Regions from separate parts of the Sporosarcina sp. GTC18466 genome, predicted to be linked through region 2. Evidence: riboswitches for the same ligand, from Rfam matches in the RefSeq annotation. Region 2 holds a riboswitch; the other holds the start of a gene.
What was found. Region 2 has a riboswitch for lysine ahead of ACZ5FK_RS15475 (Na+/H+ antiporter NhaC family protein). Riboswitches for the same ligand answer to the same signal wherever they lie in the genome.
Positions count from the first base shown of each region.

Region 1: linked by a shared signal. The riboswitch ahead of dapA (4-hydroxy-tetrahydrodipicolinate synthase) and the one ahead of ACZ5FK_RS15475 (Na+/H+ antiporter NhaC family protein) in region 2 are both predicted to bind lysine.

Region 1 covers NZ_AP044037.1:2,660,793-2,676,768, reverse strand. Annotated here, with positions in the region: gene ACZ5FK_RS13245 (GNAT family N-acetyltransferase) at 1-44, opposite strand, end outside; gene ACZ5FK_RS13240 (DUF421 domain-containing protein) at 152-640, opposite strand; gene ACZ5FK_RS13235 (cation:proton antiporter) at 715-2,661, opposite strand; gene ACZ5FK_RS13230 (small multi-drug export protein) at 2,817-3,260, opposite strand; gene ACZ5FK_RS13225 (hypothetical protein) at 3,253-3,765, opposite strand; gene ACZ5FK_RS13220 (helix-turn-helix transcriptional regulator) at 3,767-3,970, opposite strand; gene ACZ5FK_RS13215 (NADP-dependent oxidoreductase) at 4,169-5,095, shown strand; gene ACZ5FK_RS13210 (hypothetical protein) at 5,143-6,372, opposite strand; gene ACZ5FK_RS13205 (MFS transporter) at 6,499-7,677, opposite strand; gene ACZ5FK_RS13200 (MarR family winged helix-turn-helix transcriptional regulator) at 7,844-8,266, shown strand; gene ACZ5FK_RS13195 (hypothetical protein) at 8,506-8,751, shown strand; gene ACZ5FK_RS13190 (MgtC/SapB family protein) at 8,832-9,515, opposite strand; gene ACZ5FK_RS13185 (hypothetical protein) at 9,653-9,880, shown strand; gene ACZ5FK_RS13180 (hypothetical protein) at 9,923-10,045, opposite strand; lysine riboswitch at 10,465-10,642, shown strand; gene dapA (4-hydroxy-tetrahydrodipicolinate synthase) at 10,762-11,673, shown strand; gene uvsE (UV DNA damage repair endonuclease UvsE) at 11,709-12,674, opposite strand; gene ACZ5FK_RS13165 (ABC transporter ATP-binding protein) at 12,774-14,615, opposite strand; partial or broken gene ACZ5FK_RS13160 (ABC transporter ATP-binding protein) at 14,612-15,976, opposite strand, start outside.
Region 2 covers NZ_AP044037.1:3,087,160-3,103,135, forward strand. Annotated here, with positions in the region: gene ACZ5FK_RS15455 (DUF72 domain-containing protein) at 1-175, shown strand, start outside; gene ACZ5FK_RS15460 (sulfite exporter TauE/SafE family protein) at 175-999, shown strand; gene ACZ5FK_RS15465 (bifunctional metallophosphatase/5'-nucleotidase) at 1,001-2,368, shown strand; gene yunB (sporulation protein YunB) at 2,419-3,201, shown strand; lysine riboswitch at 3,767-3,940, shown strand; gene ACZ5FK_RS15475 (Na+/H+ antiporter NhaC family protein) at 4,068-5,651, shown strand; gene ACZ5FK_RS15480 (sodium-dependent transporter) at 5,840-7,378, shown strand; gene ACZ5FK_RS15485 (methionine/alanine import family NSS transporter small subunit) at 7,391-7,498, shown strand; gene lipA (lipoyl synthase) at 7,622-8,581, shown strand; gene ACZ5FK_RS15495 (YutD family protein) at 8,596-8,931, shown strand; gene ACZ5FK_RS15500 (DUF86 domain-containing protein) at 9,004-9,453, shown strand; gene ACZ5FK_RS15505 (TIGR01457 family HAD-type hydrolase) at 9,453-10,214, shown strand; gene ACZ5FK_RS15510 (YuzB family protein) at 10,248-10,484, opposite strand; gene ACZ5FK_RS15515 (NAD(P)/FAD-dependent oxidoreductase) at 10,622-11,689, shown strand; gene ACZ5FK_RS15520 (YuzD family protein) at 12,307-12,639, opposite strand; gene ACZ5FK_RS15525 (NifU family protein) at 12,720-12,956, shown strand; gene ACZ5FK_RS15530 (DUF2225 domain-containing protein) at 13,022-13,708, opposite strand; gene ACZ5FK_RS15535 (HesB/IscA family protein) at 13,834-14,199, shown strand; gene ACZ5FK_RS15540 (NAD(P)/FAD-dependent oxidoreductase) at 14,501-15,718, shown strand; gene ACZ5FK_RS15545 (NUDIX domain-containing protein) at 15,785-15,976, shown strand, end outside.

The DNA.
Region 1 (15,976 bases), 430 kb from region 2:
GCATCAATCCAATTGTCTTTTGTGATGGCCTCAAGATGTAACATACACTTCCCATCCCCTATCCTCTTCTCTATCACTATCAGTCTACCACGCTGTCTTTCAAGTAGCGATACCCATCTATCTGCAACCTCATACCATCACAAGTATCCATCTACTTACTCTGCAAGTCGCCTTTGGTTACCGGCTCGTACTCCGGTTTCTTCTGCACGGTGACGGTACCATCCCTTTCCATGTAGGCATGGGCGATTTCCTCGATTGAAAAGATTCCCTGTTTTCTTAGGGCATGGCTCAGTTCCCGCAAATCCAGACGGTTGGCACGCAATCGGTCTTCATCAATTTTCCCGTCTTTGATGATCAAGTCCTTTTCTCCCGTGATCAGCACTTCAATTTTATCTGACCGGAACATGAACAGGTCGAACAGGACTTTCAATAGACACCATGCGAGCAGCGTGAACAGGACTGTGTACCATTTTACATCGGGAGAGTACAAGCCGTTCCCGATAATTTCAGAGAGCAAGATACTCCAAATGAAGTCGATCGGCGTCAGGTTGGAGACGCCTTTCGCTCCGGTAATTTTCATACAGATGACGAGTGCCAGAAATCCGCTTACCAATTTGACAAGGATCATCCCAAATCCCATTCTCATGCACCTCGCAGTCTTTATGTATTGTATAGACTGCGAGGTGACTGCCTAAACACTGACTGATTGGTAATTTATAGCTCTAGGCTATTCTGGATGGCAAGAAGATTCTCCCGGTACCGTTTTACATCGGCGCGTGAGATCAGCCCTTCTTCGAATGAACGCTGAATATAATCCCGCTCCGTCTGAATGGCAAAATCGAGGAGATCCCGCTCTTCTTCCGAATCGCCTTTACTCGCCGTTCCCCGGCCAAGTCGCCGTTCGTACAACAGGATGAACATTTCGATGAGTTCTTTCGGAAATTCATCATCCGCAAGCTCCCGTAAGCGGTCCAGGATGAATGCCCGGTTGCTGCTGTATAATTTTTTACGCTGTTCCCTTCGCTCTGTTGCCGACAGCATCTGGATGGGTTTGGAGGAAACCCGTCTTTTGGTCATCCGGATTCTCAACATGTTCTGCCAGTAATGCAGTTCTTTCGTCATGGAGAACAATCTGCGATTCAGCTGCCATAGTGCAGGATAGGCGATCCGCAGTTTGATCTCCCGCTGCTGCACGAGACGGACGGTATCCTGAAGCTGCCAATCAAGGATCATCCGGCGCAGTCTGCGCTCTGTCTTCAGCAATTCATCCGTGTTCGCAAGCGACATGATCCGGTCGTTGTACATCCGGATGACGCGTGACATGGCCGCCTGGTTCTGGTCACTCGCTTTGCTTTTCAGCTGTTCTTTCACTTTACGCAAGATGGCGATCTCTTCTTCCACTGATTCTCGGTCCGACCGTTTCTCTTCCTTCATTGCGAATAGCGGCAATGTGAAGTTCGCCAGCAACAGCGTCAGCAAGATGACACCTGCCGCAATGCTGAGGAGCATGTCACGTTCTGCAAACACGGAGCCGTCTGACAGAAGATGCGGAAGCGACAAGGCGCTGACAAGTGTGATCGTCCCCCTTACGCCGGCGACGGTATAGAGCATCGTCGTCTTCCATCGGTTGATCCCCGGTGCGGTGTCAGTGCCAAAATTCCTGAACAGGCGCACCCAGATGAAGCGGAGACCGAGAAGAGCGAGTGTAATGCTGACGATATAGAGGATCAGCAGATCATTGCGGACGAATTCATTCTCCCAGATGGTCTGGATGATCTGTGGAAGCTGCGTGCCGAGAAGTACGAACACCAAGCCATTCAGACTATAGGAAATAACAGCCCACGTACTTTTGGACAGCAAATTCAGCTGCGCCATGCCCGGACTCGTCACCCGGTAGCGGTATGAGTGGACAATCCCGCCGAAGACAACGGCAAGGACCCCATTGACGCCGAGCTTTTCGGCTGTCAGGAAGATCAGGAATGGCAGGAGCACTTCCATAAGGATGTAGGATACTTCGTTTTCAAGACCGACCCGGCGCAGCTTCCGCATGAAGACAATTTTGAGAAGCGACAGGATACAGCCGACGACGATTCCGCCGATCGACTGGAACAGGAAGCTCGTCCCTGCCTCGAAAATCGAGAACGTGCCCGTGAGCAGCGCTGCGACTGCGAACTGGAAGGACACAAGCCCTGAAGCATCATTGATGAGCGATTCCCCTTCGAGCGTCACCATGACGGACTTCGGCACTTTCACCTTTTTTGCAAGCGCCCCGACCGCCACCGCATCTGTCGGACCAAGTGCTGCAGCAAGCGCAAAAGCCGCCGCATATGGCACCGTCGGCAGCAGCCAGTGGATGAACAGCCCAAGGAGCAGGACCGTGAGGAAGACAAGGCCGAGCGACATAAGCAAGATCGGCTTGCGCATGCCCCAGATTCCGCTTTTATCAACATTTACTGCATCATTGAACAGAATTGGTGCGAGGAACAGGACGAGGAACAATTCAGGGCTGAGCTCCAGCGAATGATTCGTGAGCGGGAGGGCAAGGACCACGCCAAGCGCCACTTGGATGAGCGGAAATGCGACTCCCGGGATGAAACGGCTGAGCACATTCGATAGGAATACAGCCCCCAGCATAAGCAGGATAATTTCAAAGATCTCCATTCGGTTCCACCTTCTCGTCTTTACGTGTGACTAGTGTATCAAAAAGGGAGGCTGGGGGGAAAGCGTCTGCCACTACAGCGACATCCATCTTTTCACGTGGTTCTTACACGAATGGAAAAGCCATCATTCCATCCGGTCATCCGGAAAAATGATGGCTATTCCCTTACAAAGAAATCAAACCCCATCGCAGTTGCAATCCCGAAGGCCAATGTCCAGGCAGCGATGCTGATTGTCATCCAGACGGTCGTATTCGTTTTGGTTGCCCCAAGCAGCAGGCCAAGGAAGGCGGCGATATGGGTGCCGATCAGGATGGGGCCGAGGAGAGCAAGACCCGGCATGCCGTATTTGTTCCAGATGCGTTTGCCGCGGTCCATGCGCTTTGTCGGTTCCTTCCCTTTCGCACGATTGCGCTTGTCGAGATACGCTTTCACCCGCTGGTATCCGAAAATGACAAGCAGAACTGTCAGCAGGTTGCCAGTAAAGGCAAGCAGCATGACAATGGAGGGAGACAGCCCCCGGATGATACCGAGCGGGATGACGAGGGCAATTTCAAACCACGGCACGGCAGCTCCGATAAAAACGAGTGCGTATTCAATAATCACTGGCGGCATCCTCTGTCATATAGCTGCGCATCGTCCGGTAATAAATGAAATACTGTCCGATGGCGAGTAACAGTAAAGCGTTCAGCATCGTAAACTTGCCGAATGGAAGCAGCAGGAACGCGGCAGCCAAACATGGCAGGGCGACTGAAAAATACGAGTAGACTTTCTGTGTAGCCCGTCTTGTCAACTCCGCAAACAATTCGTCGTCCTCCATGTATTCCTGCGGCCTGAATGTCGAAAACGAAATCTTATGAGCAGGATGCTGCGTATTATGCCGCCGGATCCTCCTGATGTAGATGCTTACATAGACAGCAAGAACAAGCAGCCATGCGGCAACAAGTACGAATGCAGTACCTTCCACCGAGATCGAGAGAAGAAATCCGCTTGCCCCATTTGTCCAGCCGAACACCGCTGCTGCTCCGATGATCCACGTCAAGAGCATCAGTAGAAATATGAACCCCATCTGCCATAACGGATACGTGATTCTCATGTCGCCCTTCATTTCATCCATCCCCTTCCAGCCAGAATAAGTCATTGATATCACATGAAAACGCGTGAGCGATTTTCAGCGCCAGTGTGACTGATGGCGCGAACTCCCCTTTTTCAATAAACCCGATCGTCTGCCGGGTGACGCCAACCATTCCCGCCAGGTCACTTTGCGTGAACTCATGGCGCGCCCGCATCTCTCGCACTCTATTTTTCAGCATTTTCTACTCCTCCTGAACCAAATGTACAGTATTATTAACATCATGTAAAGTATTATTAACATAAGCGTATAAAATTAAACGTAAACTAGCTGAACCTTTATAGGTTACTAAAAGTAAGTTGTTTTGTTTGAATACTCGAAACTGGAGTGCTAGACTCGGAGGTGGTATTGGAAATCGAATAGGGAAGGGATGAGTTGGATGAGAGCAGTAACGATTGAGCAATACGGAGATACGGATGTGCTGAAGTACACAGAGATCGAAAAACCGGAACTCCGGCCAAATGATGTATTGATCAAAATCAAGGCAACCTCCGTCAATCCGGTAGATTGGCAGATCCGGGCGGGTTATTTGCAGCAGAGCATGCCATATGAGTTTCCTTTGGTCCTTGGCTGGGATGCGGCGGGAGTCGTTGAGGAAATCGGCAGCAATGTCACGAAGTTCAAAGTGGGGGATGAAGTATTCTCAAGTCCAGACATGATGCGCAACGGGACGTATGCGGAGTATGTCGCGGCCAATGAGGACATGGTTGCCAAGAAACCATCGAACTTATCCTTTGAGGAGGCGGCTGCCATTCCCCTCGCAGGACTGACAGCATGGACCAGCCTCGTTGATAAAGCGGATATTAAGGCGGGCGAGCGCGTATTGATCCATGGCGGTGCAGGCGGTGTCGGCAGCTTTGGCATCCAGCTTGCGAAAGCGCTAGGCTGCTGGGTCGCGACGACTGGCAGCGGTAAGAACAGTGAGTTTCTAAAAGAACTTGGCGCCGATCAAGTCATTAATTATGAGGATGAACAATTCGAAGAAGTCCTGCAGCCCGTCGATGTTGTGCTGGATACAATCGGGGGCGACGTGCAGGAGCGCAGTTTCAAAGCATTGAAAAAAGGCGGCCGGCTTGCGTCAACGACAACAAAGCCTGATGACAAACTTGCGGAAGAATACGGCGTCAAGACATTCCAAATCGTCATGAGCCGGGACGGCGAATCCCTTGCGAAGATTGCAAAGCTCTTGGAAGAAGAGAAGATTAAACCGGTAATCGGCACGGTTCTTGAGCTTCCGGATGTCAAAGAAGGACATAAACTGAGTGAGACCCGTCATGCCAGAGGAAAGATTGTTGTGAAGATCTGAAAAGAGCCAGATGCTGCATATTCATTTGCAGTCATCTGGCTCTCTTTTCATTCATTTTGCCGTTTGGAAGGATCGGCGCGCAGCTGTTTTCTGTTGCGGGCGACAATCTTTTCGAAATTGGAAAGCCCGGCAAGGCTGTCCGCTTCATCGAAAGCGGGGCTAGCGGCAACACCGTTCTGCGGCTCGCTTTTTCCAAGCTTCAGTGATGCCGCCTGTTCGCATGCAGCCGGCTTTCGCTCTATAGTTGCACTTGGCCCAAGGGGCACTCTCTCTGCTGCAGTGCGGCCAGATACACTCCTGGGCTCTTTTTGTGAGACAGGCAAAGATTTTGGCCGGGTTTCCGGTTTCGGCTTGGCAAAAGGCTGAGGAGCCGGGTCCGGCGCAGCATGCGGCTCTGTGGCCGCCTCGGGTTTCGCGCTCGTCTTTGCGCTTGGCGGAATCTCCATTCTTCCGAGCACCTGTGCACCTGTTCCTTGACGGTTCCTTTTCTCCTCGAACTTCCGGCTGCCTGGCTTCACTGCATCCACTTGCTTCGCAGGTGCATTTACTTCCGGTTCCGTGAATTTTGCCGGCGCTACGTGCGTCCAGCCTGGCTCCCAGCGACTCGCCATCTGCGCAAACCGGTCATACCATTTCCGCATTTCCGCTTCATGCGCCCGGAAAGCATCCGATTCCTTATCAATCTGCTGGTACGGTTCGTTGAAGAAACTGATCGGAAAGACCTTGTATTTGGCATGTTCCATAGTAAGAATCAGTTCCAGCCTGCTCGCTTTCCCCTCCGGAACATCAACCGCCTTGACCCGGCGCCCCGCAAGAAACTCTTTAATGGCATTCACTTTTCCTTCGTAGTCCCGCAGATTGCCCTCTTCGACAATCGCAGCACCCGATAGATCGCTGAATGAAAAATTCAGCAGCCGGTACGTCATACCAAGTCTCGGCGTATATAAGATGTCCCCTTTGCCATCCTCGGCAAACCAGATATATACCCGTCCTTCTTTAGGATCAAGAGCAACCCTTGTCAGCAAGTCTGATGAAATGACCGAAGGCATGCGCTCAAAATCAGCGATCTCCTTGCTTTGTTCCAGCAGACTCTCTTTCTGCAGTTTCAGCTTCGAATCTTTCATCATCTGGGCTCCGCCGATCAGGGCGATCCCGCCGATAAATGCGAGTAATGAAAGGATGAACCCGACAAAGCCGAAGCCGTTAAACAAAGAGAACGCAAAAAAGCCGATTGCGAATAGCGGGAGCAGGCAGCCAAGACTATTCATCGCTTTCATAATTGGTGTAGAGATCGTTCCCCTCCCCCTTCTTTCCTGACTCAATGTCTATCTATACGAAAGTGTGCTCGAAAGGGTTTCATCCAAATAAAAACCTCTCCCTGCAAAACGGGAGAGGTGACTGCCTTACATAGATCCTGTCTTGACTTCATTCAAAGCGACAGGTGTTTTCTTCATGAACAGGACAAGCAGCATGATGGCGACGGACACGATGAGACCCGCGGAGAGCAGGCTATACTGGAAACGGATCGTTTCCAGGCCGGCAGCTTTACCGATGAAATCCAGCACGACAGGAGACAGGAATTGACCGACGTAGATCATGCTTGAAACGATCGAGATGACACGGTCGCTGATTGTCGGGTCAGCGCTTCTTAGCACTTTATCGTTGATGAGCGGGAATGCAATCCCCTGGCCGAAACCGATCATGCAGACGGCAACGAGCACAATCGCGACTGAGTGGCTGATCGTCAGGATGCCAAACGCAATTCCCATGGCGAGAAGAGCGGCAGGCATCAAAAATTTCTTAAACAAGGACTGCAGACGGACAAGGATCAAGCTTGTAATCATCCCGCCGACAGTCGTAAAGGACATGACGAGTCCAGCCGTCTTGGAACTTCCAAGTTCACTCTGTTCAAGATAAAGAGCCATATTCGTCGCAACCGCGTAATATGCGAGCATGATGCCGCAGGCTCCAAGTGCGATGCCATATACGGAAGCAGGCATTTTCGCTTTGTCTGCTCCTGGCCGCGGCTTCAGCGGCTCGTTTTTCGGCAAGAAGAACAGGACAAGCAGGAAGATGACAATTCCGAGCCAATACACATTGAATGGCATCCGCCAGTTGAACGACGCAAGATACCCGGCGAGCAGCATCGTAATGATGCCGCCGACGTTGCTGAATGCCGTATTATAGCCCATCATCTTCGTCATTTCTTTCTCTTTGAAATGGTCACTGATCAGTGTGAAGGACAACGGCATAACAAGTCCGACCCCGGCACCTAGGAATAAACGGAATGCAAGCAGGACGACAATCGTATTCGCAAACTGCGCACCTACCCCTCCGATGACATAGATGGCAAGACCTAGCATAACGATAGAACGCTTCGAGATTCTCTTTGTCAAATAGCTCGAAACAAATGAAAACGGAATAATCATGAGCGACGGCACCGTCAATACGAGCTTGATCAGCACAGGATCGGCCTCATGGAAATGAGCCGCAATCAGTCCAAGCGCAGGTGAAATCGCCGCCCCTGCCATGACAGTTGCCATGGCAATCGAGATGATTGTCGGCTTTAACATACGATTCATGTAAATAATCCTCCATAGTTCAAATTTCGCAAAGTATGTAAAATAGTTAGCATGCTAATTAAACAGCATATGAAACATAAAGTCAATTTATAGACACATCCTGCTCATTTTGTGCAAGTGATTTTTTGATATAATTAGCGTACGAACTAAGTACGGGGGGATTTCTATGATAGAGAGCGAAATCCGTCTTCTTTTGCAAACCATCGCCATACAGACCCGTAAACGGTACGCTCAGCAGCTTCGGGAAATCGGCCTTCATATCGGACAGGAGCTGGCCCTTTCCCATCTATGGGAGCAGGACGGCATTACCCAGTCACAGCTTAAACAGAAAACCGGCTCCGAGGCCTCCACGATCAGCAACATGCTCCGAAAGCTGGAGCAGGACGGTATTGTCTATCGGAAGACTGACGAAGTGGATCACCGGATTTCAACAGTTTACTTGACGGAAAAAGGAAGGCAGTTGCAAGAGCCCGTGGAGCTGATTTGGAAAGAGCATGAGAAGATGATGTTCAAAGGCATGCTGCCTGAGGAGCTGCAGATGATGCGGCGTTTACTGCAGCAAATGACCGAGAACTTGGATATACAATAATAGTTTTGATGAACAGCGAAAACTCCCGGCCACCACAACCGGGAGTTTTCGTTTCTTTTTGGAATGGAATGGCGGGAAAAGTTTCCCTAAGGAAAGATTATAGGATGCTCGCGGAAATTGCAACTCTTATCTCTGTTGGATGAAAGGCATGTCTCCCTCTTGACAGGTGGAACGGATATGCTATCATGGCCATAAGTAAATGTTGCACTAGGGAAACTTTTAAAGAGGGAGTAATGTTCATGGGGTTTGAACTTGAGCTGTTCATCTTGCTTGCAGCAAATATCATAGGCACTTCCATATTCGGGAAATTCGAGACGGAGACGCCATGGTGGCGCCTGTCCCTGAAATGGTTCATCGTCCTTGCTGTCACATATGGACTTTATCGCCTGGCTGGCCATTGGTCTATCGCTTTTGTGCTGTTTTGCCTTTCCGCAGGCTCTGTCTATCATTTCATCTGGTGCCGCCGCCACGGATCCATCCGCTGACTGCGACTCCTAGGAAGAGGCTCTATGCGATTAGAGGGTGGCGCCTGGATGATGAGCCATGAGAGGATGACCGCAAGCTATCACTTCAATACCCGTATGCCTGTCACCCCTTCAATCTGCTGCAACATGCCAATGACCGTGTTCTCATCCCACCGTTTCGACGGCTGAAGTTTTATCAAAATGCTGTAGCCGGTTTCCGATTCGCCTTTTTGCAGTTTAATTTGATAGTCCTTGATGGGAAGTCCAGCTTTCGTCATGACGGAAATAATCTGTTCAATCGCTTTCGTCTCGGTGACATCTATGCGAAGGCGCATCACTTTCGGGATGACCGGACTGAACAGGCGTTTCAAAAACTCGAGTCCCAAAATGACAAGAAGCCCTGCAGTGATACTGATCGTATACATGCCAGCGCCGACCGCAAGCCCGATGCCCGCAGTCGCCCAGATGCCGGCAGCTGTTGTCAGCCCCCGGATGGACGTGCGTTGCACAAGGATCATGCCCGCGCCTAGGAACCCGATGCCGCTCGGAATGGATGCGGCAATCCGGCTCGGATCCAGCTTGATATTTTCCCCGATTACGTCCTGAAAGGCATATTTTGAGACGATCATGAACACGGCGCTTCCGATCGCGACAAGAAAATGCGTACGCAGTCCAGCTTCCTTGAATCGTTTTTCCCGTTCCAGTCCGATCAGTGCGCCAAGCGCTCCCGCGACAATCAGCCTGATAATATATTCCACATCCATCGACATCCCGATCACACCCATCTATTCTCCGTTTTACCTCATCCCTTCCCCATCTTGCTTTCAGCTAATCAATTGCGGACCTGAAATCCAGTTATCATATGCAACTTTTGTGTATTGCCGGTATGATTGGATCAGGTGCAGACAAGGAGGTGAGCCGAATGGGAAAATGCACAATCGACCATACACAAGAGGACGTCCGCCAAAAATTGAAAGAGCAGCAGGCGTTCCTTCCCCCTGCCCTGCATGACTTGGTATCCGGATTTCTCAGACAGCCTCGCGGCCAAGAGGTGCTGAACGAAGTGTTTCATCTGTTGAAGAAATATGACCTGTCGACGGATGCCGAGCAAGAACGAAGGAACGAAGAGCTGAAGAAATGGGTGAAATAAAAAAGCGGAGGCAGGATGTCTCCCTCTCCGCTTCTTTCCCGTTCAGTTTGTAAATGACAAGATCGCATTTTTGCCAAAACGCTTCATAGCGTCTTTGGCTTCCAATTCAAGTGCAAATTCGAAAATCCGTACATTCTGCTGTTCAAACAATGTGATGACCCACATGTCTAACCGCTCCTTTGATAATAGTTTTGCGCTTCCTGGACATTGTGACGATCGTCTGTTGCTATCTCCATCATACACGCTTTCGCTTTGCTTGGAAGGGCTGTTGTGAAGGGTTTCACAAATCAGTCATACTCAAGCGCTTACATATGAAAGGTTTGTGAATTCCCTTTTCAAAGGCTGTAAAACCGGCTGCAAGGGAGCTGTGTATGTGGTGAATCAAACAGGATCCTTGCCGTTTTTCAAGATCGATCCGAACAGATCCGTTGAACCCGCTGGCTTGTGTTCCGGAGCAGTAATCCGATTATATATATGTGTGTTTTCATATTAATTTCACAATCCGGATAGTAGCCTGTTGCATTTCCTTCTCGGAACGGGTACAGTAGTAGTAATTTAACATTCACTTATTTCGCAAGTTTTGAAGTAAGGATAGAGGCGCAAAAACCATTAGTACCTAGTCAGAGGATGATGAGATCCCGTGAAGACTAGTGGAAAGGGGAATTTGCCGAAGTGGAGAGACCTCATTGTCTCGAAGCTGGTTCTGTGCTGAACAAGTGCAGGATTGTCATATAGGAAACTATATGGAGGGCTATCTGATGCAAGAAATACACCAAGTATTTCTAAGCAGCAACGGACCCTCGTTGCTGCTTTTTGCGTTCCGCGTTTCATGCCCTTCTCCCTCTATGGTTTGAAAAAAACAGATAAGGATGTGGAGAAAGATGAATTTTGGACAACTTGTAACTGCTATGGTGACCCCTTTTGATGAACACGGAGAGATCGACTACCCCGCGACCCGGAACTTGATCGAGCATTTGATTGCGACTGGAACGGACGGTATCGTCGTTTCAGGCACAACCGGAGAATCCCCGACCCTGACGAATGATGAGAAGGTGGAACTATTCCAGTTCACGGTGGAAGTTGTGCGTGGCCGCATTCCCGTCATTGCCGGCACCGGCTCGAACAACACAAGGGAATCGATCGAATTGACAAGACAGGCGGAGCTTTCTGGCGTCGACGGAGTCATGCTCGTCACGCCGTATTATAATAATCCTTGCCAGGAAGGCCTTTATACGCATTTTAAAACAATCGCCGAATCCACCGCTCTGCCGGTCATGCTTTACAATGTGCCGGGCCGCAGCGTCATCTGCATGAGCCCGGAGACGATCATCCGTCTTGCAGACATCCCGAACATCGTAGCCATCAAAGAGGCGAGCGGCAATCTGGATGCGATGGCGCGGATCATCGAACGGACGCCTGAGGACTTCTCCCTATATAGCGGAGACGATGCATTGACCATTCCTGTACTCGCAATCGGCGGCGTCGGAGTCGTTTCTGTCGCTTCGCATATTGTCGGAAGAGACATGCAGTCCATGATCCAAAGCTTCAAGCGCGGCCAGATGAACGAGGCATCGCGCCTCCATCGTCGTTTGCTGCCAGTCATGAAGGCCCTTTTCGCTGCGCCGAATCCCGCTCCGACAAAAGCGGCATTGAACTTACAGGGCATTCCTGTCGGCGGCGTGCGTCTGCCGATGATGCCGCTGAACGACGATCAGCTGCATGCCTTGCGCGAAAAGCTGCCGTTCGTTCCTGCGACGTATCCGCAGATGGCCCAGAATATTATCGGCTTGTAAACTGGAGAACGGCCCGTCTCATGAGGGCCGTTTTTTCATTTTATATAAAATGAAGATCCGTCGATGATTTCAATGTCTCCCCTCTTCTTCACATCCTCCATAAGCGCGAAAAGGGCCGCATCTTTCTTCTTCGCTTCAATCATGCAGTCGATTTGCGAAACGCTTCCGCGGATCCCCTGCAAGAAGTCAAAAAACATATCCGGGTCTACGTAATCCGCATGGTGGCGGAATTCCTTCTCGCTTTTCGGACTGGAGATATGCATCTTGATCGGCAGCGTCGAGTCCTTCCAGGTGGAGACGACGCGGGCCCACTTATCTTCCCAAGCCTCCTCGTAGTGATGTGCTTGGTGGTGATGATAGTCGAAGACGAGCGGGATGGAGAGCTTTTCACAGAGATACAATGTATCTTCCAAGGTAAAGGATGTGTCGTCATTCTCCAGCATGATCATCTGCTGGATTGCCCTTGGGATATCGCTCCAGTTGGAAATGAACCGCTCCAGCGAATCGGCAGTGTCCTTGTAGTTGCCGCCTACGTGAAGGACGCATCGGTTCACCGGCTCGATCTTCATGCCCTTCAGCAACTGGTAATGCGTTTTCAAAGAGGTTACTGAATTGGCCAGCACTTCCGGTTTCATTGAATTCAGCACGACAAAATGATCCGGATGAAAATCGACCCGCATTTCGTGCTCTTTGACAAAGGCTCCGATCTCCCGCAGCTTTTCCCGCAGTGGACGCATATAATCCCAGCCCGCGAGCTCTTCATGGTTGGCGAGCGGTATCAGTCTTGAGGAGAATCGATAAAAATGGATGTCGTTAAATGCGTTATGCTTCAGCAGCCTGAGCGTGTTTTCCAAGTTTGTCTGTGCAATCCGTTCCAATTTGCGGATCGCCGCCTCGCGGTCCCCGATTTTCTGGAACTGTGCGAACGTCATCGTTTTGGATGGGGAAGCGTTTTCCAGCTCCATACTCATCGCCACGTAGCCGAGACGCACTTTCGTCACATCCTCACCTCCAACTATGTACTCCGCTTAGTCTTTGCCCAGGATGGATAACTATGCAAAAAAGCCAGGCATCCCGCTAGGAGACACCTGGCTTTCCATTTACATGGCGGGGCGGTCTGAGAACTGGCTGTAGTACAAATCCGCATAGAACCCTTTCTGCTCAAGCAGTTCTTCATGGGTTCCCTGCTCAATGACTTTCCCTTGATCCATGACAAGAATAAGGTCTGCGCCTTGGATTGTGGACAGCCGGTGGGCGATAACAAAGCTCGTACGCCCTTCCATCAGCCGGTTCATCGCCTGCTGGATGAGCAGTTCCGTCCGCGTATCGACGCTTGACGTCGCTTCATCCAGAATCATGATTGCCGGATCCGCAAGAACCGCGCGGGCAATCGTAATGAGCTGCTTCTGGCCTTGCGAGACATTCGAAGCAGATTCATTGAGCACCGTATCGTACCCTTCCGGAAGCGTGCGGATGAACTGGTCGGCGCGCGCCGCCTCTGCCGCTTCCATGATCTGCTCTTCTGTCGCATTTTTATTGCCGTACGCAATATTGTCTTTGATTGTCCCGTTAAAGAGCCATGTATCCTGCAGAACCATTCCGAAATGGCTGCGCAGTTCCGGTCGTGACATATCCCGCGTATCCACTCCGTCAATCGTGATCCGTCCGCCATCCAGTTCATAGAAACGCATGAGCAAGTTGATGATAGTCGTTTTCCCCGCTCCGGTCGGCCCGACAATTGCGACTGTCTGACCCGGTTTTACATGGACATTCATATCCTCAATCAGTAAATCGTCTCCATAGCCGAAGTCGACATGCTCAAATGCGACTTCCCCGCGCGGGTGCTCAAGGCGGACCGTATCCGTCTCATTCACTTCTTCTTCCTTGTCGAGCAGTTCGAAGACACGTTCCGCTGCTGCGATTGTCGACTGGATGACGTTCGCGATGTTGGCCGTCTGGGTGATCGGCTGCGTGAACTGCCGCATATACGTGATGAACGCCTGGATATCCCCGATCAGGATAGCCCTCTTCGTAACTAGGATGCCCCCGATGACGCAGATGAGCACATAGCTGAGATTGCCGATCAAGGTCATCATCGGCATAATGATGCCTGAGATGAACTGCGCTTTCCTGCCCGCCTCATACAGCTCTTCATTCACCGCTTCAAACTGGCCGATCGCTTTCTTCTCATGGCCGAACACTTTCACGACTTGGTGGCCTGTGTACATCTCTTCGATATGGCCGTTCAAGTTCCCAAGTGTCCGCTGCTGATCCGCAAAGTATTTCTGGGATCTTTTCAGGAATGGCCCAATGACGAAAAGCGACAGGGGCAGCGTCACGAGTGCGATGATCGTCAGCATCGGGCTGATATAGAACATCATGATGAGAATTCCGATGATCGTGACGACCGAAGTGATGAACTGCGTGATTGTCTGCTGCAGCGTATTGCCGACTGTATCAATATCATTCGTCATGCGGCTGAGCGTATCTCCGACCGGGTGGCCGTCATAATATTTCAGCGGCAGCTTTTCCAGTTTCCGGTTGACGTCCTCCCGGAGTGCAAACACCGTCCGTTGCGATACCCCTGCCATGATGTATTGCTGAATGTAGCTGAAGATGCTGCTGATCACATATAAGCCCGCAAGAAGAAGCAAGAGTTTCCCGATCGCGGTGAAATCAATTGCCGCATCCGGATCACCCGTGAACTTGCCATACGCCCCTTCGAAGAGTTCCGTGATCGCGTTCCCCATGATTTTCGGACCGAGGATCATGAACACTGTGCTGAGCACCGCGGCTGCAAAGACGCCAATCAGCTTTCCTCGATGCGGTTTCAAATAGCGAAGCAGTCTGCGCAGCGTCCCTTTGAAATTCTTCGGCTTGTTTTTCGCCATCATATTCTTTCCGCCGGCTCCTCTACCCGGAGGACGATTCATCTGTCTCATGCGATATCCTCCTCTGACAGCTGGCTTTCTACGATTTCTCGGTATACATCATTCGTTTCCAGCAGCTGTTCATGCGTGCCGATTCCTGCCATCTTCCCGTGCTCCAGAACAATGATCCGGTCTGCGTCCATGACGGTGCTCACCCGCTGCGCAACAATGATGACAGTCGCATTTTCCGTCTCTTCATTCAGCGCTGAGCGCAGCTTCGCATCCGTCTTTTAATCAAGTGCAGAAAAGCTGTCGTCGAAGACGTAAATATCCGGCTTGCGGACAAGCGCCCTGGCGATCGCCAGCCGCTGTTTCTGTCCGCCGGAGACATTTGAACCGCCCTGGGTGATCACCGATTCATATCCGTCCTTCATCTTCTCGATGAAACTGCTCGCCTGCGCCACTTCGGCGGCATGCTTGATCTCTTCCATTGTTGCGTCCTCTTTGCCGAACCGGATATTCTCGGCGATCGTTCCAGAGAACAATAATGCACGCTGCGGCACGAATCCTACCTTAGACCGGATCTCTTCTTCTGAAGAATCCCTGACATCGACGCCATTGACCCGGATCGCCCCTTCCGTCACATCATAGAAACGCGGAATCATGATGAACATGACAGACCCCATAGCGAGCGACGACATGATGAGCATGACATACTGGATATATGCCATAAGGTCCCCGATCTGCATCGCACCGTTGTCGATACGGATGCCGCCGAACCAGATGACACCGACCGTCGTCAAGTTCATGACCAGCATCATGCCCGGCATAAGGAAGGCCATGATCTTGTTCACTTTTATGGAAACGTCCTTCAAGTCGCTGTTCGCTTTGCCGAGACGCACCTGCTCGTCCTGCACCCGGTTGAATGCCCGCACGACACGGATGCCTGTCAAGTTCTCACGCAAAACGAGATTCAGCCGGTCAATCCGCTTCTGGACCGTCTTAAACAACGGGATCCCCTTTTTCAGGATGAACAGGATCAGCCCGACTAAGAGCGGCATCGTTGCAACGATGACAAGCGATAGTTTCACGTCTTTGGACAGCGCCATGATCAAGCCGCCGATGAACATGATGGGCGCACTCAGCACCATGCGAAGCAGCATGATGGTCACTTGCTGGACTTGCGTAATATCATTCGTCGTTCTTGTAATAAGCGACGCAGTGCCGAATTTATCAAAATCCTGCAAAGTGAACTGTTCTACATGGGTGAATACATTCCTTCGGATATCGCGTCCGAGTCCCATCGCCGTCTTGGAGGAATAGAAGCTGACCGCGACTGATGCGATGGCGCTAAGGGCCGAGACACCGAGCATGAAGCCGCCGATTTTCCAAATGTACGGGATGTCGCCTGCGACTACCCCGTTATCGATAAT
Region 2 (15,976 bases):
CGAAGAAGCGGCAAACACGCTCGAAGCAGCATCCGAGCGTGTTTATATCGTCTTCAATAATAATTCCGGGGGCCATGCAGCGGAAAATGCGAAACGGTTTGAACAGATGCTCGGCATCGGGCAGGACGGACTCTCTTCGCGCCAGCTCGACCTGTTTGGAAGTGACGAAGGATGATGGCCTATGTACTGCTCGCAATTATCGGAGCCACGGCCGGAATTCTCGGCTCGATCGTCGGGCTCGGCGGCGGAACGATCCTCGTCCCGCTCACTCTCTTGATCGGCATCGATCTCGGCTGGATTCCTGGCATCACGCCGCAGAGCGTCGTCGGCTTATCGGTCATCATGATGGTATTCAACGGATTATCATCGACCATTTCGCATATGAAGATGAAAACGGTCGATTATAAGAGTGGATTGATCTTCTTCGCTGGCACCGTGCCGGGGACGCTGATCGGCGCATTTTTCAATAAAAGCCTCGGCTTGCAATCATTCAATCTATACTTTGGCATTTTGCTTATCGTCCTGTCGGTGCTTCTGCTCGCACGGAAATATTTGAAACCGATCCACTGGTTCGTCGATCACGGCAAGGAACGCGTATTCATCGATCCGCAAGGCGAGTCGCATGTGTACGGCTACCCGATCTGGTTCGCGCTCGTGTTGACGTTCGTCATCGGTTTCACGTCCGGACTGTTCGGCATCGGCGGCGGCACGATGATCGTCCCTGCGATGATCCTCCTGTTCCTGTTCCCGCCGCATGTTGCGGTCGGCACATCGATGCTCATGGTTTTCCTGTCTGCGCTCGTCAACTCGGTCACCCATATTTCCCTCGGGAATGTGCCGTGGCTGTATACGCTGCCGGTCATTCCAGGCGCGTATATCGGCGGGACGATCGGATCCATGCTGAACAAGAAGATGAACTCAGATACGCTTGTCACAGTTTTGCGGATCATGCTCCTATTATTCGGACTCAGATCGATCTATGAAGGGATTTGGGGATGACATGAAGAAGAGGGAACTCCATATTTATCACACAAATGACATTCATAGCCATTTTGGCAACTGGCCGCAGATCGAACGGTTTTTCATCGAATCAAAAGAAAGGCATCTCGCTGACGGGGATGCCTGTTTTCTATTCGACATCGGCGATCACGTCGACAGGTCCCATCCGTTCACGGAAGGGACGTCCGGCAAAGGGAATGTCGCTTTGCTCAACCGGGCGGGCTATGATGCGGTGACCATCGGCAACAACGAAGGGATAACACTGTCCAAAAACGCGCTTGGCACCTTGTATGCGGGGGCGGCGTTTGACGTCATTGTCGCCAATTTGCGGGAAGTGGACGGCACGCTGCCGAAATGGGCAGACCTGTATAAAATATATGAGGCGCGCAGCGGACTGCGCATCGGCGTCATCGGTGCCACTGCCGTCTATACGGCCTTCTATTCACAGCTCGGCTGGCGCATCGAGGAACCGCTTGGCCTGCTCGTTGAACTGGCGGAGGAACTGCGGGAGCGAACGGATTTTGTCGTGTGCCTATCGCATCTCGGCATGCATGAAGACAGGAAGCTGGCGGGCCTGACGGATGCCATCGATCTGATTTTAGGAGGGCATACCCATCATTTATTTCCGGAAGGGGAATGGGCGAACGGCACGCTGCTCGCGGCGACCGGGAAATTCGGCGATTATGCCGGACATGTGACTGCTGAATTCGATGAAAGCGGAGCACGCACGTCGCTGCAAGCAGCTGTTTTGCCAGCTGCGGAGCTGCCGAGGGAAGAGGGAGACACCGAAACGGCCGCTGAACTGATGCGCCGGGGAAAAGAGGCGCTGAAAGATCGTGTCTTCTACAGTACCGAGGCGTTGCCAAACGAATTGTTCGGCAACAGCGGGCTGTCAACGTTTTTCGGAGAAGCGTTGATCGCCTACACCGAGGCGGATTGCGCTCTATTCAATGCGGGTATCTTCCTCGGCGGGCTGCAGGAAGGATGGGTGACGAAAGGCGATCTGCATTCCATTCTGCCGCATCCGATCAACCCGTGCGTCGTTACATTGACAGGCGCGCAGCTGAAAGAAGTATATGAATTGTCGCTGAATCCCGAATGGCCGCCTTCCGAAATCAAAGGTCTCGGTTTCCGCGGAACGATCATGGGCTCGCTCATCTGGGAGCAGCTGGAGATGGTGGATGGACAGCTTGTCATCCGCGGAGAAGCGGCTGACGATTCAAAGCTGTACCGGCTTGTGACGCTCGACATGTTCACGTTCGGCTTTTTCTTTCCGCAGCTGCAGGAAGCGCCGAAGGAATACATCATGCCCGAGTTGATCCGGGATGTCGCCGCATGGTACGGGAAAGCTCGGCTGGCGGGGAATTGATGGTATAAAACGGCCTTTCTTCTGCATATTTTGTAGCAGGAGGAGTCGTATTGAAATTCTACGGTCAAGCCCCGCGCAAGTCAAAACAGCGGAACAGGAAGAAAAGGCGATGGATCCCCCCGCTTCTTCTGCCTGCGTTCCTGCTATCCATTGCGTTGTTTTTATATTACATCAATTCTCAGCTGACCCCCATTTACATACGATACGCGGAAATGGAGACGGAACGGATTGCCGCATATGTCATCACCCAAGCGATCAAATCGCGGAGTACGGAAGTGTACAACGCCAATGATGTCATCAAAAATGTTCCAAACGAAACAGGCGTCATGGTGACGACCCAATTCGATACGGAAATCATTAACCGGACAATGGCTGAAATCCACAGCCTGGTCGAGACGCATCTGGAATTGGCGGAGGGCGGCAATCTCGACTTGCTGCCCATGGGTGAAAACGTCGAATATGACCCGAAAGCGATGGAAAGCCACGGCGGCGTCGTTTTCTATGTGCCCGTCGGCCAAGCGACCAACATCCCGCTGCTCGGAAACCTCGGGCCGAAAATCCCCATCCGCTTCCACGTCATCGGCAACGTGCACACCGACGTCGAATCGAGCGTGGAAGAATTCGGCATCAACAACGCCATTGTCGAAGTGAACATCATCGTCAAAGTCAACGTGCAGATCATCGTTCCCCTCGCGACTCGAACGAGCACAGTCGAACAGAAGATCCTCGTCGCCTTCGGCATGATCCAAAGCCCGATCCCGCAGATTTACAATCAAGGCGGAGGCAACCCGCCGCAAATCGAAGTCCCCATGCCGCTGAAAGGCGGACAATAGATAGGGAACCGCCGGCCACAAGAGGCTGGCGGTTTTTTGGGGGGGACGTGATTAACATGATGAGGACGTGGAATGGCTGCTTTGATGCAGGGGATATAGGTGCTTGATTTCTGTAAACGATCGTTCCTCTGGCTAAATGGGCGTTCATCGGTCGTAAACGGTCGTTCATCTGGCTAAACAGGCGTTCGCGGGTCGTAAACGGTCGTTCCTCTGGCTAAACGGGCGTTCGTTGGTCGTAAACGGTCGTTCCTCTGGCTAAACGGGCGTTCGCGGGTCGTAAACGGTCGTTCCTCTGGCTAAACGGGCGCACGCCGGTCGTAAACGGTCGTTCCTCTGGCTAAACGGTCGTTCGACAGCCATAAACGGTCGCTCGCCTGGCTAAATGGGCGTGCGCGGGTCGTAAACGGTCGCTCATCAGCCATAAACAGCCTCTGCCTATCTGCCTATAAACAGCCGTCCTCCCAACCAACTCCCCCCAGCCAAGTTGCAAGAACTTTCCGCGTTTACTGCAACCCCTTGATTTCTCCGTAAAAGCTTGATAATCTTATACACAACAGAGGAACATCGATTAGGTAGAGGCTGCGATGCTTATGAGTCGCATGCGCGAGGGTGACGCCGTTGACCGCATGTAAAAGGAAGCATTGCCGAAGCTGAATGGGTTGTCAGGCCCTTCAAGCTGGGGTCATTCCGAACAGGGATGGCACTGTCATGCATTTGCGCATGATGAGCTACACATCGTACGTTAGATAACGAACGTTTTATCCAACAGACGAACAGTAGACAGCCGATACCAGGTCGCATAGTGCGACGGGGTATCGGCTTTTCATTTTCTTCTACAGATCCTCGGATGAATAGGAGGAGTTAGTATGATTGGAACATGGGTATCGATTGTACCGCCGCTCATCGCGATTTTGATGGTACTGGTGACGAAAAGGGTTTTGCTGTCGCTCGGCAGCGGGATTGTGGCGGCTGCTTTGCTCGTCGCGTCATTTTCACCAGGGGAGACGCTCCGGCAGCTATGGTCGGGGATGATCGTGTCCTTCTGGTCGGATGGCGAATGGAATACGTATAATATTTTCATCATGCTCTTCATTCTGATGCTCGGCGTCATCACGGCGCTTGTCAGCCTGTCCGGCGGCAGCCGGGCGTTCGCGGAGTGGGCGGTGAAGCGCATCCGCACAAAACGGGGCGCGAAATTGCTGACGTTCATCGTCGGCATCCTGATTTTCGTCGATGATTATTTCAATGCGCTTGCGGTCGGCCAGATTGCGCGTCCGATCACGGACCGCCATCAAATCTCCCGGGCGAAACTTGCGTATTTCATCGACTCGACATCCGCTCCGGTCTGCGTCATCTCGCCGATCTCGAGCTGGGGCGCATTCCTGATCGGCCAGCTGGCCCTGATCCTCGGTTCGACGGCCGCGCTGAATTATTCGCCGCTGTCTGCATTTATGCTCATGGTGCCGATGAACTTCTATGCGATTGTCACGCTTGCCATGGTCATTTTCTTCGCCTGGACGAACATCGATTTCTTCACAATGAAGAAACACGAAGAACGCGCGGAGCAGACGGGTGAATTGTACGATGCATCAAAAGACATTCCCGGCCAGCTCAAAGATGAGTTCCCGGTCCATCCGTTCGGGAAAGTGCGCGACCTGATTGCGCCGATCATCACGCTCGTCGCGGTGACGTTCGGGATGATGATCTATACAGGGTATACGATCGGCGGATCGGCGAGCATCTGGTCGATCTTCGAGAATACGGATGTGCCAAAATCGCTGGTGACCGGCGGAATTGCGGGTATCCTGATCGCTGTCATCCTCTATGGCACGCAGATGAAGAAGAATGAGACGGCATCAGCCGGCCTCGTCGGAAAAGCGTTCATCAGCGGGTTGAAGGCGATGATGCCTGCGGTTTTGATTTTGATTTTCGCGTGGTCGCTCACGCATTTGATCGACATTCTGGAGACGGGCCAATTCCTTTCCAGGGTGGTCAGCGAATCGAACATCCCGGTCACGTTCATACCGGTCCTCATGTTCGTCCTTGCCGGCCTGATGGCATTTGCGACAGGCACTTCCTGGGGGTCGTTCGGCATCCTCTTGCCGATCGCAGGCACGATCATGCTGAATGCGGAACCTGAATTGTTATTGCCGGCGCTGTCTGCGGTGCTTGCAGGAGCAGTATTCGGAGATCATTGTTCCCCGATATCCGACACGACAATCCTCTCTTCGACAGGGGCAGGCTGCAATCATATGGACCACGTTTCGACACAGCTGCCGTATGCATTGATTGCGGCAAGCATAGCGGCTGCCGGTTATTTGATCCTTGGCCTGACAGGCACTGTCTGGTTCGGGCTTGCCGGGATTGTATTCATCGTCGCTATGCTGTTCACCTTCTGGGCTGCCAGAAGCAGGAAAACGGGCTCAGCGGAGGCAGTCCGGCAAAGTTGATAGAATGGACGAAAGGATGGCAAATCTGCCATCCTTTTTCTTTTAAAAAACTTTATTGTCGAATTAAATATTGTTTTGACAATAATTTAAACGATGTATATACTAGACACTAAGATTATATAGTAATCTGAAAACATATAACTTTTGCTCCCTTTTAAAAGGGAGGGAAGGGAAAGGGGGAAAACTATATGGAACAGCGTTCACAATGGGGGACGAGAGCCGGTTTTATCATGGCAGCGGTCGGTTCGGCAGTCGGGCTCGGCAACATCTGGCGTTTTCCGTACGTAGCGTATGAAAACGGCGGAGGGGCATTTTTTATACCATACTTATTCGCATTGCTGACAGCCGGAATCCCGATCCTGATCATGGAATTCACAATCGGCCACAAGTATCGCGGTTCTGCACCGCTCTCTTTCTTCCGCATGAGCGGCAAGAAGGCGGAGTGGATCGGCTGGTGGGGGATTTTCGTCTCCTTCGTCATCTCGACGTACTATGCGGTCATCATCGCATGGGCGATGAAGTACACAATCTATTCATTCACCAAGGCGTGGGGGGACGATACGACAGGGTTCCTCTATAATAAGGTCTTGCACCTGGCAGAAAATCCTGGAGATATCGGAGGGCTTGTGCCGGGCGTCCTGATTCCGCTCGTTCTCGTATGGGCCATCGCGCTCATCATCTTGTTCTCCGGCGTCAAGCGAGGCATCGAGCTGGCGAACCGGATTTTCATCCCGACACTGATTGTCGTGTTCTTGCTCGTCGTCGTGCGTGCTCTCACGCTGGACGGGGCGGCGCTTGGACTTGAGGCGTTTTTCAAGCCTGATCTGAGCCAGCTCGCAAACTCGAAAGTGTGGGTGGCAGCTTATGGCCATATCTTCTTCAGTCTATCGATCGCCTTTGCGATCATGATTACGTATTCGAGTTACTTGCCGAAGAAGTCGGACATCACTAATAACGCGTTCATCACCGGGTTCGCGAACTCAGGTTTTGAACTTCTCGCAGGGATCGGGATCTTCGCGGCGCTCGGATTCATGGCGACGCAGGCCAATGTGCCTGTCAGTGAAGTCGCTACGGCAGGCGTAGGGCTTGCGTTTGCGGTCTTCCCGCAGATCATCAACCAGATTCCGGCCCTCGGCGGGATCTTCGGGGCCTTGTTCTTCCTGTCACTAGTGCTGGCAGGCTTGACGTCGCTCGTCTCGATCTGTGAGACGTACGTGGCAGGCCTTTCGGAGAAGTTCAATATCTCCCGCCGCAAAGCGGTAGCATTGGGAGGCGGTCTCGCAGCGCTCATCTCTTTGCTGTTCGCAACAAACGGAGGACTTTATTTCCTCGACGTAGCAGATTATTTCATCAACCAGTTCGGCGTGGCGGCAATCGGCCTCGTGGAAGTCATCCTGATCGGATGGGTGTTCCGCAAGCTCGATGTCTTCAAAGTCCATGCCAATGAAATTTCGGATATCAGTGTGGGCTGGCTATGGAAGATCTGCCTGCTCTTCATCACACCGATTGTGCTTGGGTATATGATGATCGACCTTCTGCGGGTCAACCTGATGAAATTGCACGAGACCGGCGAAGGCGGCACAGGCAACTACGAAGGATATTCAGATGCCTTCATCATGGCAGGCGGCTGGTCGGTTGCGCTGTTCGCGATCGTCATGGCAATCATCTTCACATTCTTCAAATGGAACCGGAAAGCGCTCGATGCAACGGACTATGATAATCGATAAGGGGGATCTACGATGAGCGGAGATGCGATCTTTATGATGATCCTCGGAATCCTCATCATCTGGGGAGGACTCGGAGCGAGTATTTTCTACGCAGTCAAGAAATCCAGGCAACGCGCCTGATCAAGCAGGGCGGGGGATCAATCCCCCGCCTTTTTGCTTTTCAGAAGGCGGAAAACAAGGGGGCGGCAGGTTGTTGGAATACTAAATTTATGTTATATTGACAAGTATACGATAGAGAAAAGAATGGAGTCGGTAACCTTGTCTTGCAGACCAGAAACAGGAAAGCGGAACGAACATGTCCGCAAGCCGGATTGGCTGAAAATCAAATTGAACACGAATGACAACTATACGGATCTGAAAAAACTCATGCGGGAGAAGAATCTGCATACGGTATGCGAAGAAGCCCGCTGCCCGAATATCCATGAATGCTGGGGCGAACGCCGCACTGCGACATTCATGATCCTCGGCGCGGTCTGTACGCGTGCGTGCCGCTTCTGCGCGGTGAAGACGGGTCTTCCGAATGAGCTGGATCTCGCGGAACCGGAACGCGTTGCGGATTCCGTGGAACTGATGAACCTTAAGCATGTCGTCGTGACAGCAGTCGCACGGGATGATCTGAAAGATGGCGGCTCTGAAGTGTTCGCGGAAACGATCCGCGCGATCCGCCGGAAAAATCCGTTCACGACAGTGGAAGTCCTGCCGTCCGATATGGGAGGCAGCGAAGAGAACCTGCAGCGCTTGATGGACGCGAAGCCGGATATCCTCAACCATAATATCGAAACGGTCCGCCGCTTGACGCCAAGGGTCCGTGCACGGGCGACATACGACCGTTCACTTGAATTGCTGGCGCGCGCGAAAAAGATGTATCCTGAGATCCCGACGAAGTCATCCCTCATGCTTGGCCTAGGGGAGACGTTCGAGGAAATCGTGGAGACGATGGATGATCTTCGTGCACACAATGTCGACATCATGACGATCGGCCAGTATTTGCAGCCGACGAAGAAACATTTGAAGGTGCAGAAGTATTACACGCCGCAGGAATTTGGAGAGCTTCGCAAAATCGCGATGTCCAAAGGGTTCTCGCACTGTGAGGCGGGCCCTCTTGTCCGCTCGAGCTACCATGCCGATGAGCAGGTGAATGCGGCAGCGAAGGAGAAACAGCGGATCGGTGATGAAATGCTGACAGCCACGGTCACAAGCTGAATGGCGGTGAAATGATGATAATCATTGATCAATATACGTATGAACTGGTGACGGACCATCGCAGCGGATATAACGAAACGGTGCTGAAAGCCCGTTTCAGTGATGTCCTTACGAAATATGACTATATTTTGGGCGACTGGGGCTATGGCCAGCTCCGTCTGAAAGGGTTTTTCGACGATAAGAATCCGAAAGCGACCTATGAGACGAAAATCAGTACACTTCAAGACTATCTGTATGAGTACTGCAATTTTGGCTGTGCCTACTTCGTCTTGAAAAAGACGGGCAAGATCAAAAAGCAGGAAATGGAAACGGAAACAGAAACGGAAGACACGAAGCAGGCGCATGTGTAACCATCACATGCGTCTTTGCTTTGGGCTTGTGGTATGATGGAGTGGACATTGAGGACGATGGAGGAACAGTATATGTACTTTATTGACAGGACGAAAATACATGAAACGCTTCACTATATGGAGAAATTGATGGACCTGTTCGAGGGCCAGAAGGAGTGGGAGCAGGACGAAATCCATGCCCTCGCACTCGAGCGGCTTTCGCAAGGGATCGTGGAATCGATAATTGACGTCGGCAACTCGATGATCGACGGTTTCATCATGCGGGATCCGGGAAGTTACGAGGATATCGTCGACATTTTGGAGGACGAGAAAGTGATCACACCTGAAATGGCAACACCGCTGCGAACGGTTGTCGGCTTGCGCAAGATGATTGTGCGGGATTTCGTAAAGGTGGATCGCAGTGAAGCGGTAAAAGTCCTGAGAGGGGCGGAGAGTGCCCTGAAAGCATTCCCTGGCCAGGTCCGTGCTTACTTGGAGAATGAACTCGGCCCCGTTTCCGCATTCCTTCCGGAGAATGAATAATGGATCAGTACAAAACGGTCTGTTTTGACCTGGATGGCACGGTCTACCGGGGCGATGAGCCGATCCCGCAAGCTGTCGAGCTCATTGGGCGGCTTCAAGGCAAAGGGATCTCCCCTTATTTCATCACGAACAATTCTTCGATGACGACGGAGCGTCTCCTTGAGAAACTCAGTCTGCTTGGCATCGAGTCCGACGCTAAACATGTGATGACTTCGGCTGTGGCGGCGGCTGCCTACTGCAAAGAGCATTTCGGGGAATCGGATATCATGATGATCGGCGAAGAGGGGCTGCGCGAGGCGTTATGGTCGGCAGGGCACCGGATCGTCGACCAGGACCCCGATATCGTAGTTGTCGGCATCGACCGCAGCATCACGTATGACAAGCTCGCCCGGGCATGCCTCGCCATCCGAGCGGGCGCGAAATTCATTGCGACGAATTTGGACAAGGCATTCCCCGCAGAGAGAGGCCTCGTGCCAGGCAATGGATCCTTTGTGCAGCTGCTCGAAGCAGCGTCCGGCAAAAGCGCCGTGTCAGTCGGCAAACCGGAGCCGCATATGCTGCACTTCATCCAGGAACGTGCGTGCGCGAAGAAAGACGAAATGATCCTGGTCGGAGACAATTACGACACGGACATCATGGCGGGCATCCGTTTCGGCATCCATACCGCCTATGTCGAAGGCGGCGTCACGCCGGCCGAGCTCATCCGGGAAGCAGAGGAGAAGCCGACGTATCAGTTTGCCGATCTTTCATTATGGGAATAAAAAAGCTAACCTCAATTAGGTTAGCTTTTCTCGTTAAAATAATGGATTCTCTTCGATGTATTGGTAAATGCGCTTTGTGAGCTCTTCAGGCGTGTCCGCTTCGACAACCTCACCGTTGACGAGAGCGTACAGCGTATCGGCACACAAGGTGCAATAGCTAAGGCAGCCATACTCAAGCACATCGATATTCGGGTCCTTCTCGAGGACTTCCAATGTTTCCTGTGAACCGCTTGCAAGATTGCTCATGCAAAATTCAACGATCGGATTCACGGCGTTCACCTCACCTACGATGCATCCTACTCTTTTTTCAGGGAGACGTCAATTTTCAAGTCTTATTGTGAAAGTCATCACAAACTGTTATAATAGGATGGAAAAATAACGGGAACCGAAAAGTGAAGGAGATTTGTATGAAAAAATTAGTCTTACTGGGAGCGGGCTACGGCAACATGCGCATCTTGCTGCGCCTGCTCAACAAGGAACTTCCGGATGACATGGAAATCATATTGATTGACCGGACACCATTCCATAGTCTGAAAACCGAATTTTATGCACTGGCTGCGGGCACCGTACCGGATTCCGAAGTCCGTGTCGCCCTGCCGGAACATGAACGGCTTCGCATCATCGAAGGCGAAATCGAACAGATCGAAATGGACGAGAAGCTAGTCTTCTTAAAAGATGGGCAGGAGATCGAATACGATGAGCTCGTCGTCGGTCTTGGCTGCGAAGACAACTACCACAACGTCCCGGGAGCTGCGGAGAACACGTACAGCATCCAGACGATCGGCAAGTCCCGGGTCACGTACAAGAAACTGCTCGGCCTGGGCGGCGGTGCGACTGTCGGCATCGTCGGCGCAGGGCTCAGCGGCATCGAACTTGCGAGTGAGCTGCGGGAAAGCCGGCCGGACCTTAAGATCAAGCTTTTCGACCGGGGTTCGCGTATCCTGAAGGATTTCCCGGAACGACTCAGCAACTACGTGAAAAGCTGGTTTGAAAAGCATGACGTCGAAGTCATCGCCAATTCAAACATCACGAAAGTCGAGAACCATGCCCTTTACAATCATGAGGACAAAATCGATGTGGACGCGGTCGTCTGGACAGCGGGCATCCGCCCTGTCGCCGTCGTCGAGAAGATGGACGCCGAGCAGGACCGCTCCGGCCGCATTGTCCTGAACCAGTACCACCAGATTCCGACCCACCCAAGCGTCTATGTTGTCGGTGACAACGCATCCCTACCGCACGCGCCAAGCGCCCAGCTCGCCGAAGAACAGGCAGAGCAGATCGTCAAAGTGCTGCGCATAGGATGGGCGGGAGAAGAGCTGCCGAAGGAAATGCCGGAGATCAAACTCAAAGGCTTCATGGGCTCCCTCGGCAAAAAGCAAGGCTTCGCCTACCTCGCAGACCGCACCGTCACCGGCCGCATCGCCCGCCTTTTGAAATCCGGCGTGCTGTGGATGTATAAGTGGCATAACGGTTGATTTTGATGAAAAGTCAAAAGCCATTTCCCTATATGACGGGAAATGGCTTTTTGCGCGGGGCAGGCTTCGTGAATGCGGATTACGCCCGGCCGCATTGCTTCTATTTTGGCGGGTATTGCTTCTAATGGCGGGCTTGTTGCTTACATATGGACGAGCATTGCTCACTTTGGCGGCCGCATTGCTTATATTCTAGCACCGTTGCTTCGTTCGGCCGCTTCATTGCTAACTTCAGCCGGCGCCGCTGTCATTGCTTACTTTCCGGCATGCCTTGCTTAGAAACCCGGTCGCCTTGCTTACATATGGACGAGCATTGCTCACTTCGGCGGCCGCCTTGCTTATATTCTAGCACCGTTGCTTCGATCGGCCGCTTCATTGCCTACTTCAGTCGGTGCCGCTATTAATCATCCGCTGCCATTGCTTACTTTCTGGCATGCCTTGCTTACAAACACCACCGTCTTGCTTACATATGGACGAGCATTGCTCACTCTAGCGGCCGCATTGCTTCCTACGAGGCATGCCTTGCTTCAAAATACATCCACATTGCTTACTTCGACCTGTCCATCGCTCACTGCAAGTCAGGGTAAGCTGTGTTTTCAGTTAGCTCATCCCTTTATCAATCAATCCTGCGGCGTGAATCCGTGTTTTTCGAGCTCCGCGAAGACGGGCTTCAGCTGGACGTATCCTTCTGCGACCATCTGGCCCTGGATGCGGACGAGCGGATAGAAGTATTCATCGTTCCGCACTTGCTCCGCGACTGCCTGACGTTCGCCTTCGAGATGGTCCGAATCTATGTCGATATAGTCGATTTCATATGAGAAGCCAGGATATTTCCGGTCGATTGCCGCCTGCAGCCACTCATATGTGTCTTTGGAAGAAGGTGCGTTGACGCAGCTTGCGCAGATCACATCCGCCCCATACACCTCGATTTTCACTTGTTCCTGTTCAGCCAAAACATTCCCTCCGATTCTTCATTGGATTTTTTATTGAATCCAGTTTATAATAAGTATAATGAAAGGGGAGGACTATTACAATGACTGAAGCAACAATGATGGATTCTGTACAGGAAGTCTTAAATAAATTGCGTCCATTCCTATTGCGGGATGGAGGCGACTGTGAACTTGTCGATGTGGAAGATGGCATCGTGAAGCTTCGCCTGCTTGGCGCATGCGGTACGTGCCCAAGTTCGACAATCACCCTCAAAGCCGGAATCGAACGGGCCTTGCTTGAAGAAGTGCCTGGCGTCGTTGAGGTAGAACAAGTATTTTGATGAAAGTCCGCGCACGGCAGGCGGCTGAATGAGAAAAAGCGGCCTCGCAAGAGTGGCCGCTTTTCTTATGCATGGGCTTTGAGGTCCCGTATTTCCTGCCAGCGTTCTTTCGCCAGCTGGACGGTTTTCTGATCGGTTGTCTTCCGCTGGCTTTCAAGGACGCCGGAGAAGTTGCGGACCGCGGCCTCTTCGTCTCCGATCTGCCACGACAGCTCGGCGATCATGTACATGACGCGGACTTCGGACATCTGCGTCCCGACATAGTCACCTTGCATATATGCTTCCGTATAGAGGTCGCGGGCGATCGCCTTGAATCGCCGTTCAGACGCTGCATCCCCCTTGTCTTGGTAGAGCCAGGCGATGCGGAGCGTAATGCCGGCCATTGTCAAGGCTTTCTCCTTCTTAATGCTGGCGCTCAGATACGCAAGCTTATACGACTCGATCGCCTCGTCGAGCGTCCTCTCGTCTCCGAACGAACGGCCGCTCCAGAGCGATGTGATCGTATGGGTAATTTCGTCCTTCACTCCAGGACCGAAGTAGGGGGTAAAATCGTCTGTGAATGAAAATCCGCAATGCGGGCAGACGGTCACGTTATAATAGTATGGATGTATAGTCTCATCGCCATAAACGGGCTTGAAGTCGGTTTCATGCTTGATTGTGCGGACAAATCGGGAACGCACTTTGGTTGTAGTAAATTTCTCCTTACAGTGCAGGCACTCCATTTTCTTTACGTAAGTCGGATTAACCTCCATCTCGCACCACCCTTTCGTACTAATAGTACTAGTATACCCTAAAACTTTTGAACCGTAATCAACAATGTTTGCAACTATGCCAAAATCATTGATATGATATTTGTAAAACAGGAAGGTGAATCGAAATGACACAATATGTTGATGTAACTGAATCGGCCGCATTCCAGGTGAAGAAGATGATGGAACATAATGGGGAAGAAGGCTCTTTCCTCCGGGTTTCGGTCAACGGAGGCGGCTGCAGCGGCCTGACGTACGGTCTTGGCTTCGCTGAGGAACAGGGAGCGGATGATCATACATTCACTCAGCACGGCATCAATGTGCTAGTGTCAAAAGAAGACGCACCGATTCTGGAGGGGACTAAGATCGATTACAAAGAATCCCTCATGGGCGGCGGCTTCACCATTGAAAATCCGAATGCGATCGCTTCATGCGGATGCGGCACTTCATTCCGCACGGCGAAGAAGACAGGCAACCCGCAGGCCTGCGACTGATAAATAGAAGACAGGGGAGCAAGTGCTGAAGACGGCTTGCCCCTCTTTTTTTCTGCTGCATAAGCAAGCGTTTTCATCCTAGGAAACTCGCAATCGGCAAGGAAGGAACATGCTTTCTATGATTCAGTATTTTTGAATCTTTGGTATTTCAATTAACCTGTTGAAAAGGGCTATCAAAAGGGCTACTATTAAGTATAGAAGTTTGTCGAAAATGGACAAATGCCAGGACTGTGAAAATCGTCACTTCAGCCGATTTCGAAGGACCCGGCACTAAAATAATCTAAAGGTGGTTTCGATTTTCGTGAAAAGACCGACAATAGTAGTTCTAGGCGCGGGTTACGGCGGGTTATCGACAGTCGTCAACTTGCAAAAATCGATTGGTACGGATGAAGCGGATATCGTCTTGATCAACAAGAACGATTATCACTACGAATCGACATGGCTCCATGAAGCGGCAGCAGGAACGTTGTCTCCGGATCAAGTCCGGTATGATATCAGCAAAGTGATCGACAGCGGCAAAGTGAAATTCGTGAAAGCGGAAGTCACAGGCATCGATGTCAAAGGCAAAGTTGTCACGACAGATGCCGGTACGCAAGGTTATGATTATCTTGTCATCGCCCTCGGTTTCGAAGGGGAGACATTCGGCATCACGGGTCTTGATACATATGCGCTTTCCATTGCGAACGTCAATGCAGCGCGTCAGATCCGCGAGCATATTGAATACCAATTTGCGACATGGTCGCTTGAAGAAGAAAAAGACGACAGCCGCCTGACAATCGTCGTTGGCGGCGCAGGATTCACAGGTATCGAATTCCTAGGGGAACTAGGGAACCGCGTACCTGAACTCTGCAAAGAATTCGACGTGCCGAAAGAAAAGGTCCGCGTCGTCTGCGTAGAGGCGGCTCCAATGGTATTGCCTGGATTCGACCCTGAGCTTGTCGACTATGCGGTCCGTCAGCTGAAGTCGAAAGGCATCGAATTCTCCATCGGCACACCTGTCGTGGAGGCGACTCCTGAAGGCGTCAAGATCAAAAAAGGCGAAGAGGAATTCGAATTCATCAAAGCCGGCACAGTTGTATGGGCAGCAGGTGTCCGCGGCAACCGTTTGATTGAAGAGACAGGCATCGAGAACATGCGCGCACGCGTCAAAGTCGATCCAGATCTTCGCGCGCCAGGCTATCCTGACGTATTCATCGTCGGGGACTGCGCACTCATGATCAACGAAGAGACGAACCGCCCGTATCCGCCGACTGCACAGATTGCGATGCAGCAAGGGGATATGTGCGCAAACAACTTGATCGCCCTTATGAAAGGCGAGCCGACTCACACATTCGTTCCGGATCTTAAGGGAAGCATTGCATCCCTTGGCGACGACGACGCGATCGGTGTCGCATTCGGCAAGAAAATGACAGGCAAGAAAGCATCCTTCATGAAGAAGATGGTTGATAACCGTGCTTTGTTCATGATCGGCGGACTTGGCCTGACATTGAAAAAAGGGAAGTTCAACCTATTGAAATAAGGTACGATTCAAGAGGCACCTGCCATTGCCGGCGGGTGCCTCTTTGCATAGAAGGGGGAATATCGCATGGCAAACAAACGGGGGAACGTATGGCTGGGCGCCTCAGGTTTCGTAGTGAACAGCAAAGGGGAATGGCTCGTCGTCAAGAAGACATACGGCGGCATGAAAGGCATGTGGTCGTTCCCCGCAGGGTTCGTGGAAGGCGGGGAAACGGCGGACGAGGCGGCAATCCGCGAAGTGAAGGAGGAAGCGGGCATC